DNA from 4 places in the Micromonospora sp. NPDC049203 genome. Region 4 is predicted to be linked to each of the others. Evidence: riboswitches for the same ligand, from Rfam matches in the RefSeq annotation. Region 4 holds a riboswitch; each other region holds the start of a gene.
What was found. Region 4 has a riboswitch for cyclic di-AMP ahead of ACGFIA_RS10860 (hypothetical protein). Riboswitches for the same ligand answer to the same signal wherever they lie in the genome.
Positions count from the first base shown of each region.

Region 1: another riboswitch for cyclic di-AMP. It lies ahead of ACGFIA_RS19225 (C39 family peptidase); the one in region 4 lies ahead of ACGFIA_RS10860 (hypothetical protein).
Region 2: another riboswitch for cyclic di-AMP. It lies ahead of ACGFIA_RS20530 (hypothetical protein); the one in region 4 lies ahead of ACGFIA_RS10860 (hypothetical protein).
Region 3: another riboswitch for cyclic di-AMP. It lies ahead of ACGFIA_RS24810 (NlpC/P60 family protein); the one in region 4 lies ahead of ACGFIA_RS10860 (hypothetical protein).

Region 1 covers NZ_JBICSV010000006.1:344,526-348,438, reverse strand. Annotated here, with positions in the region: gene ACGFIA_RS19235 (hypothetical protein) at 1-279, shown strand, start outside; gene ACGFIA_RS19230 (hypothetical protein) at 409-1,167, shown strand; cyclic di-AMP (ydaO/yuaA leader) riboswitch at 1,477-1,619, shown strand; gene ACGFIA_RS19225 (C39 family peptidase) at 1,814-2,671, shown strand; gene ACGFIA_RS19220 (alpha/beta hydrolase) at 2,898-3,644, shown strand; gene ACGFIA_RS19215 (CDP-glycerol glycerophosphotransferase family protein) at 3,651-3,913, opposite strand, start outside.
Region 2 covers NZ_JBICSV010000007.1:179,306-183,218, forward strand. Annotated here, with positions in the region: gene ACGFIA_RS20525 (SRPBCC family protein) at 91-543, shown strand; gene ACGFIA_RS20530 (hypothetical protein) at 567-1,640, opposite strand; cyclic di-AMP (ydaO/yuaA leader) riboswitch at 1,645-1,775, opposite strand; gene ACGFIA_RS20535 (cation diffusion facilitator family transporter) at 1,919-2,833, opposite strand; gene ACGFIA_RS20540 (AAA family ATPase) at 2,938-3,913, opposite strand, start outside.
Region 3 covers NZ_JBICSV010000011.1:80,802-84,714, reverse strand. Annotated here, with positions in the region: gene ACGFIA_RS24815 (peptidoglycan recognition family protein) at 1-1,736, opposite strand, end outside; cyclic di-AMP (ydaO/yuaA leader) riboswitch at 1,975-2,110, shown strand; gene ACGFIA_RS24810 (NlpC/P60 family protein) at 2,122-3,153, shown strand; gene dcd (dCTP deaminase) at 3,219-3,797, opposite strand; gene ACGFIA_RS24800 (pyridoxamine 5'-phosphate oxidase family protein) at 3,876-3,913, shown strand, end outside.
Region 4 covers NZ_JBICSV010000003.1:393,202-397,114, forward strand. Annotated here, with positions in the region: gene ACGFIA_RS10855 (carbonic anhydrase) at 1-279, shown strand, start outside; gene ACGFIA_RS10860 (hypothetical protein) at 339-1,367, opposite strand; cyclic di-AMP (ydaO/yuaA leader) riboswitch at 1,371-1,502, opposite strand; gene ACGFIA_RS10865 (YibE/F family protein) at 1,657-2,931, opposite strand; gene ACGFIA_RS10870 (SHOCT domain-containing protein) at 3,081-3,290, opposite strand; gene ACGFIA_RS10875 (metal-sensitive transcriptional regulator) at 3,417-3,716, opposite strand; gene ACGFIA_RS10880 (heavy-metal-associated domain-containing protein) at 3,797-3,913, shown strand, end outside.

The DNA.
Region 1 (3,913 bases), on a different contig from region 4:
GCCAGTCTCGCCGTGGTCGTCGCCTGCTCGTTCGGCGCCGCCGCGCTGCCGTCCGGTGTCGCCGCCGCTCCGGCTCCGGCGGTCGCCGTCCCGGCGTACCCGGCCGTGGGCGCCTCGGCTGCCGCACGGCCGGAGGCCGACCGCGTGGCCGAGTGGCACGCCCGTCCCGCCGGTGGCCCGGCACCCGCCGCCCGGGTGGCGGTCCCGGGTGACCCGCAGCCGGTCCCGGCCGGCCGGACCGCCGCGCCGGCCGGCCCGCGGGCACCGCCCGCCCGCTGATCCACCCACGGGCCGCGCCCGTTCACCGCACCCACCGCACGTCATCCCCGCACCCGCCACGGCGGCCCAACGGCGCCCGGCGAGGTCGTGCGGGTCCTCCCGCCAGGTCCTTCCCGTGAGGTGCCGACCATGTCGCAGACCGCTCTGTACCACTTCCTCACCTCCGTGCCCGAGGCCGCCGCCATCTGGTCCTTCCTGCTGCTGCTCGCCCTCGGCCTGCTCGCCGCGCTCGTGGCCCGGCCCGACCGCGACGCCGCGCCGGAGGCCGCCGCCGAACCGGCCGACGCCGCCCGCCGCGACGACCTGATCCGGTACGCCGAGGAGGTGGCGGTGGCCGCCGCCGGGGCCGCCCAGACCGCCCGGCGCCGCCGGGAGCAGTGGCTGGCCGCGCAGGACGAGGCGGACCGGGCGTGGACCGCGTACGACGAGGCGGACGCCGCCGCCCGACGCCTGGCCGGCACCGCCGCGCTGGCCGCCCCGCGCACACCCCGAACCCCCGCGGAGTACGCGACCCGGGAGCGCTGGCTGCGCCACGCCGCCATGACGGCGCACTGGCGGGGCGACCTGAGCGCCCGCCAGCTCGCCGACGTGCTGGCCCGCCGCAACGGCTGGGATCCGCGCCGGCACCCGGCCGACCAGGAGATCGTGCTGGCCCGCATCGTCCGGGACGGGCGCCGGGCCGGGTGGGAGAGCGCCGCCGCGCGGGAGCGGCAGTCCTGGCGGGACGCGGAACTGGCCGCCGAGGCCGCCCGTACGCTCGCCGCCGAGGCGTACGCGGCCACCGCGGCGCTGTGGCCCGCCCCGGCGTACCGGAGCGCCGCGACGAACCCGCTGCCGGTGCCCGCGCCGGTGCGGCGTGCCAGGTGGCGTCCGGCCCGGGTGGGCTGAGACGGGCGTCTCGACCGAATCGTTACCCGCGATGTTTGCGGGCCCGGGGACCCGGGCCGTCGAATCGGGCGCCGGGCGCAGAACGGGCCATCGAGTCACGCGACTGCGGGCCGGCTGCTCGCAGTCTGTCCGCTTTCCGCCGCCGGGTGACGTGAAAACCGCTTGTCCCATCGAGTGAAGTCAGTAACCGGCTGTTCCGAAATCCGTTACCGCAGATCACGTTTACGCAGGTCGGGACGTTTGGCAGGGGGCAATACCGGCCGGTAGTGTCGGCGCGTCGATGCGGTAACCGATCGCCGACGGCGACGCCGCACCGACCCGCCTAATCGTGTCTCACGAACCGGGGACCCATAAGCAACATCGGGGTGAATCCGCGGGCCCACGGCCCGTGGTAGGGCGTACTTCCCGCCCGAATCCGTCAGCTAACCCGGTCGGCGGTCACGGAAGGAGTACCGACCTCGTGCCCACCCCCCGATCGTCCCCCCGCCTCCACGGCAACGCGGTGCCCGCGCTCGCCTGACGCGCGACCGCAACCGCCCCCCTGGGCGCCCGGCGTCACGGGCGTTCCCGATCCCCCGGCCATCCGGCCCCGCCAGCACGCGTGAGTTCCTCCGCGTGCCGGGCCGGCGTGCGCCGCTCACGCCCCGTGGAGGATTTCGTGAAGCACCACCTGAAGCGTCAGCTACGACGGATCGTCACCGAACGCCCGTACCAGATCATCGCCGGATCGGCCGCCGCGCTCGTGCTGGCCGCCGGTGCCGGCACCGTCGCCACCGCCGGTGACGACGCGCCGGTCCAGGAGAACACCGCATCGGTCGCCGAACTCGGCGCCGCCCGCCTCGGCGAGCAGCCCGCCAGCCGCGGCGAGGCCCGGATCGCCGTCCCGCAGGCGTCGCCTAGTGCCTCGGCCGCGCCGAGCGCGTCGCCCAGCGCGTCGGCGTCGGCGAAGGCGTCGGCGGACCCGGACACCACGGCGAAGGCGAAGCCGAAGCCGCCGTCGAGCAGGTCGCTCGACTACGACTACCAGGCGCAGACCAACTACTTCTACTGCGGCCCGGCCGCCGTGCGCAACGCGCTCAGCGCCGCCGGCATCGAGCGCAGCCAGGACGCGCTCGCCGGTCCGCTCGGCACCACCGAGATGGGCACCAACTCGGCCGAGGACACCACCCGGGTGCTCAACCAGCAGGTCAAGGGCAACCCGTACCGGACCCGCATGATTCCCGCCGGCTCCGCCAGCCCGGCTCAGATGGACCGGCTCCAGGCCGACGTGGTCGAGGCGATCAGCAACGGCCGCGCGGTCGTGGCGAACGTCGCCGGCACCGTCACCGACACCAACGGCGGCTGGCACTCGTTCCCCGGTGGCCACTACGTCGCGGTGGTGGGCTACAAGAACGACGGCCGGATGGTGCGGATCGCCGACTCGGCCGACCCGTCGCTGCCGTCGTACTGGGTCACCACGATCGACCTGGCGCACTGGATCGCCAGCCGCGGCTACTCCGCCTGACCCGTCCGCAAACCCGAAGGCCGGCACCCCCCGGGGGTGCCGGCCTTCCCCGTCCCACCTTCCGCCCTCGTTGATCTTGCACTTTCGGCCCTTCCACAGCGGGGTAAAACGGGCATCGGCGGGGCCGCAACTGCAAGATCGACGGGCGGGGGTGAGGGCGGGGCGGGACCGAGGTGGGGTGGGTTCGGTGTCGCGGGGGCGGGGCGGGCGGTGGCAGACTGCGCCAATGGGCGATACGACGGGTGACCGGCATCTGGTTCTCCTGCACGGCATGGGCGCCACCGGTGAGGTGTGGCTGCCCTGGGCGCCGCTGCTGGAGCGCCGCTGGCCCGGCCGCTGGCTCGCCAGCGATCTGGCCGGTCACGGCTGGTCGCCGCCGCTGCACGGCTACTCGTTCGAGGCCCTGGCCCAACGCGTGGCCGACGGGCTCGGCCCGGTCCGGCTCGGCCCCGACGACCGGCTCGTGCTGCTGGGGCACTCGCTCGGCGGGGTGGTGGCGCTGGCGCTCGCCGCCCGGCAGCGGGGTCTTCCGATCGACGCGGTGGTGGGCCTCGGCATCAAGGCGGTCTGGTCCCCGGCCGAGCTGGCGAAGTCGGCGGAGCTGGCCGCCCGGCCGGTCACCTGGTTCGCCACCCGCGACGAGGCGGCCCGGCGCTACCTGCGGGTATCAGGGCTGGCCGGACTGTTCGCCCCGGACCATCCCGTGGTGGAGGCGGGGCTGCGGCGGGAGGACGGCCGCTGGCGGCTCGCCATGGACCCGGCCGCGTTCGCGGTCGGGGAGCCCCGGCTGCCGGCGCTGCTGGCCGCCACCGACGTGCCGGTGCTGCTGGCCCGGGGCGAGCTGGACCCGATGGTGACCGACGCGCAGCTCAAGGAACTGGGCGTGCCGGTTGCCACGCTGCCGGGGCTGGGCCACAACGCGCACGTCGAGGACCCGGCGGCGGTGCTCGCCCTGCTCGACCCGTACCTCTGACCTGGCCTACACCACGGCGCGCGGCGCCGGGACCGCCCAGTCGGGTTCCAGCTCCCGGCGGGCGGCGGCGAGGAACGCCTCGGCGTAGGCGTCGGCGGGGAAGTCGCCCAGGTAGCGCGTCCGCGCGGCCCAGCGCTGCGCGGCCTTCGGGTCGGCGTCGAGCAGGTCGGTGAGCACCTCGTCCACGTTCGACATGTCCCGCCGCAGCACGTAGCCGGACGCCGCGAGCGGGAACCGCTCGACGAAGTGCTCGCCGTCGGCGCCGGTGT
Region 2 (3,913 bases), on a different contig from region 4:
ACCCCCTGCGGCCAGGGGACCTTCTACCCGTTGCCAGTCCGGCGTCGGTACGGGACGATCGTCGCGACGCACGACGGCGAGGGGGCCCGCTTGCAGAGCAGCGACAGCTTCAGCTACACCGTGCAGGCCCGGTGCAGCCGGGCCGAAGCGGTGGCCCTGCTAGGCGACCTGAGTCGCCAGGGTGAGCTGCATCCGCTGATCGTCCGGGTCCGGAAGCTGCCGGCCCGGCCCGGCGCGCTGGCCAGCTACGCGATCACCGACCGGCTGCAACTCGGCCCGCTGCACTTCCCGGTGACCTACCAGGCGGACGTGCTGATCGCGAGCGAGGACGAGGTGGTCACCGTCGCCCGGCAGCAGCCGGCGACGACCGTACGCAACCACACCCGGCTGCGCGACGAGGACGACGGCACGGTACGCGTCGAGGTGGAGATCACGCTCACCGCGCCGGCACCGCTGTTCGGGTACGCGTTCCGCCAGGCCCGGGCGGCTCACCTGGGCCTGGCGGCGCGTCTCGGAGCGACCCTGGAGGGCCGGCCGGCCTGATCCGGCCGGCCCCTTCCGGGCGCTCAGTACACCGACAGGTGCACGTGGTTGGTGTGGTCGCTGGACGGGTCGCCGTTGCCCCCGCTGTACGACTTCCACCCGCTGCTGGGCAGCCAGATCTGCTTGAACCAGATCACGTAGAGCACGGCGAGCGGGTCGGCGTTGCGCACGAAGTACGCGGCCAGGTTGTTGCCGTACGTCCGGTCGCCGCCGGAGGCCACGCCGCCGAAGCCGTTCTTCTGCGCGGCGAAGTCGCAGGCCCGCCCCTTCGGGTGCTCGCCCGAGCCGCTGGGCCGGTGGCACGAGACGTACCTGGTGAAGCCGGCCGCCTTCGCCTGTTGCAGCGCGTGCAGCGTGCGCGGGGTGATGCAGCCGTTGGCCGGGGTCGGGTCGTTGACGCTGCACGACTCCGGGGGCCAGGAGCCGTCCGAGTTGCGCGGCGCCGGCTTCGCGTTCTTGGTGGAGGTGCCCTGGACGCTGCCGCCGCTGCTGCTGCGCGTGGCGCGGTCGTTCGCCACCTCCAGGGCGCGCTCGGCCTGCTCCTTGCGCTTGGCCATCACCGTCACCTGCTTGCGCTGCTCGCGGATCTCGCCGTCGAGCTGGGCGCGGGTGCGGGTGGCCTGGTCCCGGGTGGCGATCAGGTCGCGCAGCGTACGGTCCTCGTGCGCGGCGACCTGTTCCAGCGCGGCGGCCCGGTCCATGAAGCCCTCCGGGCTGCTGCTGCCCAGCAGCACCCCGGCGGTGCCCAGGCGGCCGTTGCGGTACGCCACGGCGGCGATCTCGCCGACCTTGGCGTCGCGTACGGCCAGCTCGGCGCCGACCGTCTTGAGCTGTTCGTTCAGTTGCTTCTGGCGGCTCACCGACCGGTTCAGCGCGGCCTTGGCCTCCAGCCAGCCCTTGCTGGCGGCGTCGAGCTGGGCACGCAGTTCGGGCGTGCCGCCCTCGTCGTCGCCGCCGGGCGCGGCGGCGAGCAGGCCGGTCGCCGGCCCCGCCGAGGCGGGGGAGACCGGAACAGTCGCGACGCCGAGGGCCAGCGTCGCGACGAGCAGGGCCGCCAACCGGGCGGCTGTCCGTCGTACAGGTGCCACGTGGGGCATTCACACGTCCTTCCGTCAACGCCGACCGGGTTAGCTGACGGGTTCGGGACGGAAGATCCCTACCGCTGACGCGGATGCACCCCACGTACGTGGTTCCCCGGCTCGTCCCTGCGGACGATTAGGCGACGGCCGCCCCACCGGGGCCGGTGGCGTCCGCGGGTGCGGCCGCGACCGACACTACCGGCGCTGCCCGGGCGTGGCTCGGTGGAGCAACGCCACCAGGTGGGGCAAAACCGGCATAAGACTACAACAGCCACAGTGATTTAAGTCTGCCCTAATCACCACTCGGTCTTCCCGCACACGCCGGCCGACGCTCCGGGTTCGACCTGCAACGTGGCGTGATCGATGGAGAAGTCCTCGTGCAGGGCGGCCCGCGCGGCGGCCAGCACCTGCCCCGGGTCCACGCCCGGGTCGGTGGTCAGGTGCGCCGAGGCCACCTCCATGCCCGAGGTGAGCGTCCAGACGTGCAGGTCGTGCACCTCGGCCACGCCGGGTACGGCGGCCAGCCGGTCGTGCACGGCGGTCACCTGGAGGTGCTCCGGCGCGGCCTGCACCAGGATGCGCAGCGCGGCCCGGCCGAGCCGCCAGGTGCGCGGCAGGATGAACAGGCCGATCCCGACGGCTACCAGCGGATCGGCCCACCACCAGTCGGTCGCGGCGATGACCAGCGCGGCGGCGATCACGCCGAGCGAGCCGAGCAGATCGCCGAGCACCTCCAGGTACGCCCCGCGCAGGTTGATGCTCTCCTTCGCCCCGGCGCGCAGCAGCGCGAACGCGACGATGTTGGCGAGCAGGCCGAGCACCGCCACCACGAGCATCGGGCCGGCCAGCACCTCCGGCGGCTCGCCGAACCGGCGTACCGCCTCGACCAGGACGTAGAGCGCGACGGCGCCGAGCAGCACGGCGTTGGCCAGGGCGGCGAGCACCTCCAGCCGGTAGAGCCCGAACGTGCGCTGCGGGTCGGTGCCGGCGCGGCGGGCGGCGGTGATCGCGGCCAGGGCCATGCCGATGCCGAGGACGTCGGTGAACATGTGCCCGGCGTCGGAGAGCAGCGCGAGCGAGCCGGTGGTGAAGGCGGCCACCGCCTCGACCACCATCAGGACGGCGAGCAGCGCGAAGGCGGCCCAGAGGCGGCCCCGGTGGCGGTGTGCCGCGTTGGCCACCGCGCCGCTGTGGTCATGACCTGCGCCCACGCCAACACCCTTCCTGCCCCGTACCGGCCAGGCCCAATGTATGTTCACATCGCTATGTATGCAACTGAACTGTGGGTGACGTCAGGGGCGCGGACGGGTGTCCCTCAGAGCGGGTCGAGCGTGGTGAGGCGCTGGGTCGCCCGGGACAGCGCCACGTAGAGCGTGCGTACCCCCGAACCGGGGTCGGCCCGGATCTCACTCGGCGCCACCAGCACCACGCCGTCGTACTCCATGCCCTTCGCCTGGAGGCTGGTGACCACCTGGAGCCGGCTCGCGCCGAGCGCGCCCAGCCAGCCGGCCACCTCGTCCCGGCGCGGCACCGGCGTGATCACACCAACGGTGCCCTCCACCTGCGCGAGCAGCGCCTCGGCCGCCTCGACGGTGGCCGCCGGCAGGTCGGCGGCGGGCACCGTGCGCTCGACCGGCGGCACGCCGGTGGACCGCACCGCGTCGGGCAGCGGCAGGTCCGGGTAGAGCCGGCGGATCTCCGCCGCCGCCACCGCGAAGATCTCCGCCGAGTTGCGGTAGTTGGTGGTCAGCTCGTAGCGGTGTCGCTTGCGTCGGCCCAGCGCCTGGTCCCGGGCGCGGTCCAGCTCCTGCGGGTCGCCGGTCCAGGCGGTCTGCGCCGGATCGCCGACCACCGTCCAGGACGCCAGCCGCCCGCGCCGCCCGACCATCCGCCACTGCATCGGCGAGACGTCCTGCGACTCGTCCACCACCACGTGCGCGTAGTCGCGGTAGTCGGCCGGACGCTCCCGGGCCGCCGCGCGGGCGGCACGCTGCCGGTCGGCGTACGTGCTCAGCTCGCGCACGCCACCGGCGAGCTGGTACGGGTCGCGCCTGGGCCGGGCCCGCTGCACGGGCTTGCCGAGCAGCGCGTCCAGCTCGTCGAGCAGCGCGATGTCCGCCACGGTCAGCCCGTCGGTCCCGAGCGTGCGGTACGCCTGCCCGAGCAGCCGGATCTCGGCCGAGGAGAGGATCCCCCCGGCGTAGCGGCGCAGCCGGTCCGGGCGGGCCAGCCAGTCCAGCACGTGCCGCGGGTGCAGCCGCGGCCACCACGCCTTGAGGAACTCGCGGAAC
Region 3 (3,913 bases), on a different contig from region 4:
GCCTTGCCGGGCCGCGGGGTCACCACGAAGCCGGTGGCCCACTTCGCGGTCGGCGCGGAGGCCGGGTTGAGGAACCACGCCTTCTGGCCGAGATACCAGATCGCCGTCCAGTCACCCTGCCGGCCGGCGAGCGCGTACGTCTGACCGGCCGAGGCGCGGGCGCCGTGGTCGGAGATGTACATCGTGTCCGGCGTGCCGTCCGGGCGCAGCCCGAGGTCGTTGACGAGCGGGGCGTCCGGGCTCGGCGCGGTCCGCAGGATCACCGACGAGGAGCCGCGCGACGGGCACGGCTCGGCCGGCGGCCTGGGCGTCGGGACGCCCGGCGGCTGCTGGTTGCAGCCGGTGAACGCCGGCCGGTTGGTGGCGAAGTCCGGGTCGATGGTGACCAGACCGGTCCGCGCGGTGCCGGTGGTGCGGAACGGCGCCTTCATCAGGTCGAAGTAGTGCGACCAGTCCCAGTACGGTCCCGGGTCCCAGTGCATGCCGCCCACCGCGCCGGCGTTGATGCCGGGCACGTTGTCGTGGCCGATGATGTGCTGCCGGTCCATCGGGATGCCGAGCTTCAGCGCCAGGTGGCGCACCAGCTTGGCGGAGGTGCGGTACATCGCCTCGGTGTACCAGGTGCCCTGACCGGCGAAGCCCTCGTGCTCCAGGCCGATGGACTTCGCGTTGACGTACCAGTTGCCGGCGTGCCAGCCGACGTCCTTGGTCTTGATGTGCTGGGCGATGTAGCCGTCCACCGAGCGCAGCGTGTAGTGCCAGCCCAGGTAGTCGGCCCGCTTCACCAGGTCGACGCTCGGGCCGAAGTAGCCCTCGGTGTCGTGGATGACGATGTACTCGATCTTCTGCTGCTTCGGCCGGTCGCCAAGATCGTGGTTGCCGTAGTCACCCGGGTCGTCGCTGAGCTGCTCGTACGGCGCGGGGATCCACTCACAGGCCAGCCGCACCGGGCACTCCAGCCCGTCCGGCCGCTCGGCGTTACGCAAACCGAGCCGGGCCAGCCGGGAACGGTCCGGCGTCGCGGCGGTGGCGGCGAGCGTGACCCGCTGGCCGTCGTCGGTGGTCCGGCTGGCGCCCTGGCCGAGCTGGTCGTACACCTCGTCGGCGAAGGCCGCCGCGCCGTCGGTGGTGTCCGCGCCGGAGTACCGGGCCACCGCGCCGTACCAGGCCGCCGGGTCGGTGCCGGCGCCGACCGGCCCGCCCAGAGCCTTCTGGTACGACGCCAGCAGCGCCGCGCCACCGCGGATGTTCGCGGCCGGGTCGGTCCGCAGCGTCCCGGCGTCGAGCCCGGTGAGCGCGGCGGCGGCGTCGAGCGTCTGGAGCGAGGCGGGCGGCAGCGGGGCCTCCCGCTCCGGCGTGGCGGCCGTGGCCGGGTCGAGCTTCAGTGGACGGGAGTCGTCGCCGCGCGGGTCCTCGTCCTCGTCGACGTGGGCGCTGCCCGGCATGGCGAGGATGTGCGCGGCGTCGGTCAGGTGCATCGGGCCGTAGCCGCCGCTGGTGCTCGGCTGCCCGGTGTGGGTGTCCCAGCGGGACTCCAGATAGGAGACACCGAGCAGCACGTTCTGCGGGACGCCGTACTCGGCGGCCGCGGCGGCGTATTGTTGTTGCCTGTCGCTCGCGGGCGGGGACGTGTCCGGCGCGGCGGTCACCGGGCCGGTCGTCGCCAGCGCGGTGGCGGTGGCCACGGCGGCGGCGAGCAGTATCCGTCTGCCCGACGGCGGGGCGGAGAGGTGCATCGAACCTCCTGGACAGGGATGGGGGTCACTGCGTCTCCACCCTCACTCCGCACACCCGTGACGGTCAATACCTTTCCAGTAAGTAATCAGCCGTGAAAGAAAATTTCACTTCCGTCAGTGGTTCGCCGCCGGATCGCGTACGGAGTGTCACGTCGCTGGAAGTTGCGGATCGATAACGGTGGTCCCTACTCTGGTGAATCGTCGGCCGTACGTCTCACCGTCCAACCCGGTCGGTGACGGACCGGCACCGCCGAGTCGCCCGCGGGCGAGCCGGGGAACCAGGTACCTGGGGTGAATCCGCAGCGATGCGGTAGGGCGGCTCCCTTCCCGCCCGAATCCGTCAGCTAACCCGGTAGGCGGAACTGAAGAAGGAGTACGGACGCCGGTGGCACTCCATGCCCCGCGGCCGTCGTCGAGCCGGTCTGTCGACCGGTCCACGGCTGTGCCGCGTACCCGCTGGTCCCGCTTCACCACCGCCCTCGCCGCCCTGGTCGGCACCGCTGTCGTCCTGACCGGTGGCGCCACCGCGGCACACGCCGAACCCTCGGTCGCCGAGATCGAGGCCCAGATCGACCGCGACTGGAACAAGCTCGAACCGGTCATCGAACAGGTCAACGCCGTACGCGAACAGCTCGCCGCGCGGCGCGAGCAGGCCGACGCGCTCGGCCGGCAGATCGCGCCCCTCCAGGCCCGGGTGGACGCCGCGCTCGGCCAGGTCGGCGGGCTCGCCGCCGACGCCTACAAGGGCGACAACCTCTCCACCGTCAACGCGCTGCTGGGCAGCCGCTCACCGGGTGACCTGGTCAACGGCCTGGAACTGCTCGACCGCTTCGCGCACCGGCAGCACGAGCAGGTGCGCTCCGTCGCCGCGCTGCGCGACGAACTGGCGGCGAAGAAGAAGCCGCTGGACGAGATGATCGCCGGGCTGGCGCGCACCGAGGCCCAGCTCGCGGCGAAGAAGAAGCAGATCGACGCCGAGATCGCCCGGCTGCAGAAGCTGCGGCTCAAGGTGTACGGCAAGGGCGGCGGCGGCCCGCTGCGCCCGGCGCCCTGCCCGGCCGGTTACCCCGGTGGCGCGGCCGGTGCGGCGGTCAAGTTCGCCTGCGCCCAGATCGGCAAGATCTACGTCTGGGGCGCGGCCGGGCCGGACCACTTCGACTGCTCGGGCCTGACCATGGCGGCGTGGGCCAAGGGCGGCGTGTCGCTGCCGCACAACGCACGCCAGCAGCACGGCGTGACGAAGCGGATCGGCCGTGCCGAGCTGCGTGCCGGTGATCTCGTCTTCTACTACGGCGACCTGCACCACGTGGCGATGTACGTGGGCGACGGCTGGGTGGTGCACGCCTCCCAGTCGGGCAAGCCCATCACGATGAAGCGGGTCGACGACGGCGACATCAACAGCTACGGCCGGGTGTAAGGAAGGGCCCCCTCTTAACGCCTCCGGTAGAGGAGGGGGCCCTTCTTAACAACTGCGGGCGTCCGTCAGCGCGTCGGCCAGGTGCGCCAGCTCTGCCAGGACCGGCTCGGCGTCGGGCCGCGCTGCCCCTGGTAACGCGAGCCGTAGACGGCCGAGCCGTACGGGTGCTCGGCCGGCGAGGAGAGCCGGAAGATGCAGAGCTGGCCGATCTTCATGCCCGGCCAGAGCGTGATCGGCAGGTTCGCCACGTTCGACAGCTCCAGCGTGACGTGGCCGGAGAAGCCCGGGTCGATGAATCCGGCCGTCGAGTGGGTCAGCAGCCCCAGCCGCCCCAGGCTCGACTTGCCCTCCAGCCTCCCGGCGAGCTGGTCGCCCAGCGAGATCACCTCAAGCGTGGAGGCGAGCACGAACTCGCCCGGGTGCAGCACGAACGGCTGTCCCTCCGGCACCTCGACCATCGAGGTCAGGTCGTCCTGCTGCTTCGACGGGTCGATGTGTGTGTAGAGATGGTTGTTGAAGACCCGGAACAGCCGGTCCAGGCGTACGTCGATGCTCGACGGCTGCACCAGCGTCGGCTCGAAGGGCTCCAGCGCGAGCGTGCCGGCCTTGATCTCGGAGACCAGGTCGCGGTCGGAGAGCAGCATCCGAACACCATAGCGACCGGTATGGGTGACCTGCGTGTCGCACTACATCTTCGTACACGTGTTCGATAGAGTGTCCACATGGCTTCCTGGTCCGAATTCGCCGCCGACGAGCCCCG
Region 4 (3,913 bases):
CACCTGGGCGCGGTGGTGGACGCGGTCTCGCCCAGCCTGCTGCGCGCCGCCCGCCAGGGCGTCGAGGACCTCGACGGCATCATCGACGTGCACATCGCGCAGACCGTGGAGACGCTGCTGGCCCGGTCCGGCGTGCTGGCCGAGCGGGTGGCGGCGGGGCGGTGCACGGTGGTCGGCATGTCGTACCGGCTCGCCGGCGGCGAGGTGCGGACCGTGGCGCAGGCCCCGGCCCCGCTGCCCGCCCCGGCGGCGCCCGCAGACCCGGCGCTGGCGAGCTGATCCACGGGGAAGACGAAAGGGGCCGCCCGAGGGCGGCCCCTTCTTCGTGGTGTCCGGCGTCAGAGCAGCGACATGTGGACGTGGTCGGTGTGGTTCGACGGCCCGCTGTAGGAGCGCCAGCCGGTGGCCGGGAACCAGATCTGCCGGTTCCAGATGACGTAGTAGATGCCCAGCCGGTCGGCGTTGCGGATGAGGAAGGCGGCCACCTCGTTGCCGTACCTGCGGGTGTCGTTGTTGTGCCAGGGTGCGAAGCCGCTGTTCTGCAGCGACCAGTCGCACGCCTTGCCCTTGGGGTGCTCCCACGGCCCGCCGGACCGGTAGCAGCCCACGAAGCGCTTGAAGCCCGCGCGCCGGACCTCCTTGTACGCGTGCAGCGTGCGCGGCGTGACGCAGCCCGAGGTGGTCGGGTCGTCCTCGCTGCACGACTCGGCCTTCCACCCGCCGTCGGCGGTGCGGCCGGGGGCGATCTTGGCGACCGGTGAGGTGGCGGAGACCAGTCCGCCGGTGAAGCCGAGGCCGCCGACGAGCTTCAGCGCGCGCTCGGCCTGCACCTTCTCGCGCTCCATCGCGTTCTTCTGCTTCTCCTGCTCGCGGACCTCGGCGTCCATCGCGATCTTGGCCTGCTCGGCGCGGGTCTTGACCGCGTTGATGGCGGCCAGGCGCTGCGCGTTGAGGAGGTTCAGCTCGTCCAGGGCGTTGACCCGGCGGACGAACGAGTCGGGGGAGTTGCTCTCCAGCAGCATCGCCATCGCGCCCATCCGGCCGGTCCGGTAGGACTGGGCGGCGAGCTGGTTGACCTGCGGGCTGAGCGCGTCGAGTTCGGCCTGTGCCGTCTTCACCTCGGCCGCCAGCCGCCGCTGGCGGTCCTGCGACTTGGCGAGCTTCGCCTTGGCCTGGAGGAAGTTCCGGTTGGCGGAGTCGATCGCCTCGGTGATGAGCGGCGGTTCGCCGTCCTCCTCGTGGCCCGAGGGGTTGCCGGGTGCCGCCGCGGCGGGGGCCGCGGTCGCCGGCGTCGGCCCGGCCAGCACGGCCAGTGAGGCCAGCACGGCCACCACGGGTGTCAGCCAGCGGCGCAGGGGTGCCGTCACAGTGTTCCCTTCCGTCGGCCGCCGACCGGGTTAGCTGACGGGTTCGGGACGGAAGTGGCCCCTACCGCTGTCGCGGATTCACCCCATGTACCTGGTTCCCCGGCTCGCCCGTGGGCGATTGGGCGGCGGCACCGCTGGCGCCGGTGCGCGCCTTCGGCGGTGACCGGCAGCGAGGTTACCCGACAGCACTCGTGAGGATCTACGTCCGGAAGCCGACCAATAGCGAGATTTCGCCGTGGCGCACCGTGACCAGCGTCGCGTTTGAAATCGATGGTCACGCTGCGGAGTCTCACCATGCGGCCTCCGTACTCCTTCCGCCGCCGAGCGCCTCCAGCGCGTCGTCCCGTCCGGCCGGCGGCCGGGGCGCGGGCGGCGCCGGCTCCGCGCCGCGCGGGCGCCGTCCGGCGGTGGTCACGATCGCGGCCAGGCCGGTGGTCAGCGGTACGGCGGCGATCAGGCCGAGCGTGGCCACCGCGCTGCGGACGATCTCCTGGGCGAGGAACTCGCTGGTGAGGATCTCGCTGACCGGGCGGGAGTCGGCGACCAGCAGGAGCAGCAGCGGCAGCGAGGCGCCCGCGTACGCCAGCACGATGGTGTTGACGGTGGACGCGATGTGGGCCCGGCCGACCCGGGTCGCCGCGCGGTAGAGCTGCCGCCGGGACAGCCCGGGGTTGGCGTGCGCCAGTTCGGTGACGGTGGCCGCCTGGGTGACCGTGACGTCGTCCAGCACGCCCAGCGAGCCGATGATGATGCCGGCCAGCAGCAGGCCGTGCAGGTCCACGTCGGCCTGGAACATGGACAGCGTGGTGGCGTCCTCGCTGCCGAAGCCGGTCAGGTGGGTGGCGGACGTGGCGAGCAGGCCGAGCACGCCGGTGATCACCAGGCTGCCCAGCGTGCCGAGCACCGCCACCGACGTCTGCGCGGTGATCCCGTGGGTCAGGTAGAGCACCACGAACATGATCAACGCGGCGCCGACGATGGCCACCAGCAGCGGCGGCTGGCCGGCGCCGATGCCCGGCAGCACGAAGCCGAGCAGGATGGCGAAGCTGGCCGCCAGGCCGGCGAGCGCGGCCAGCCCGCGCCAGCGGCCGAACGCCACGATCGCGGCGGCGAACAGCACCATCAGCCAGATCAGCGGCGTGCCGCGCTGGTGCTCGGCGATGTTGTAGGACTTCACCGCCGGGTCGGCCGGGTCGGTCAGCTCGACCAGGACCACCTCGTCGCCGACCGCGACCCGGGGCGCGCCGGGCCCGGCCGGGATCGGCGTCTCGACCTGGCGGCCCGCGTCCGGACCCTGCTCGGCGGTCACCGTCACGGTGCCGCAGGGGCCGCCCCCGCCGTCCGGGGCCTCCGGGGTCGGCGGGCAGGGCTCGGTGACCACCCGGGTCACCGTGCCGTGGTAGCGGGGGACGTCCGCGCCGCCGACCGGCTCCCGGTCCTGCCGGGGCCAGAGGACCAGCGCCGCGATCACGGTGAGTGCGAACAGCGGCACCACCACTGCGACGAGCAGCCGGCGTACGCCCGGCGGCGCGGCGGGTGCGGGGCGGGTGTGGTCGGCACCCATGGCGTCTCCCAACGGTCGGGGCGACGCCTGGTCCGCCGGACCGGTCTGGTCACCCGGGCGGCGCGGACGTGTCGACCACGTCCGGGTCGTCGCCCGGCCATGGTAGGCAGCCTGACCTCACCGGGACCGGTGACGCTCGCCTCGCGTGATCAGGTCAGACCGGCCCGGCGTCGCCGGTACTCGTCCTCGTCGATCTCGCCGCGCGCGTACCGCTCGTCCAGGATGCGCCGGGCCGTCGTCGGGCCCAGGTACTGGGGGCCGGTCCACCGCACGGCCGCCCAGACGAGCCCTGCCAGCACCGCGAGCACCAGCAGGGACCAGATCCACATCCAGCCCATCATCGGGCTCTGCCACATCATCGGGCCGCCCTCCGTCCGTCGCCGCGGGTCCGCCGGGGTCGGCCTGCCCGCCACTTCGACGGTACGACCGCCCCGACGCGTCGGCGCGGGTCGATGTGCCTGGTTCCGGGGGCCGGAGGTCCCCGCTCAGCCGCGCTTCATCAGGCGGCCGACGGCGGCCATCATCTCGGTCGCCATCTCGTCGGCCCGGCCCTCGGCGGCGCCCTCGTGCATGCAGTGCCGGGCGTGGCCGTCGAGCAGGCCGAGGCCGACCTTGTCCAGCGCCGCCTGGATGGCCGAGATCTGGGTGAGCACGTCGATGCAGTAGCGGTCGTCCTCGACCATCTTCTCGATGCCACGGACCTGACCCTCGATCCGGCGGAGCCGGGCGAGGAGTTGGTCCTTGCTGGCGGTGTAGCCCCGGGTCGGGCTGGACGGCGCGGTCATGAAACCGAGGATAGCGTACCCCTCGGGGGTATGCTAACGTCTCGAACGTACCCCTGGGGGGTATAAGATCGGAGGGCGAGATGGAGAGCACCTACCAGGTGAGCGGCATGACCTGCGGGCACTGCGTCAACTCGGTGAGCACCGAGCTGAGCGCGCTTCCGGGCGTCACCGACGTCCAGGTCGACCTGGCCGGCGGC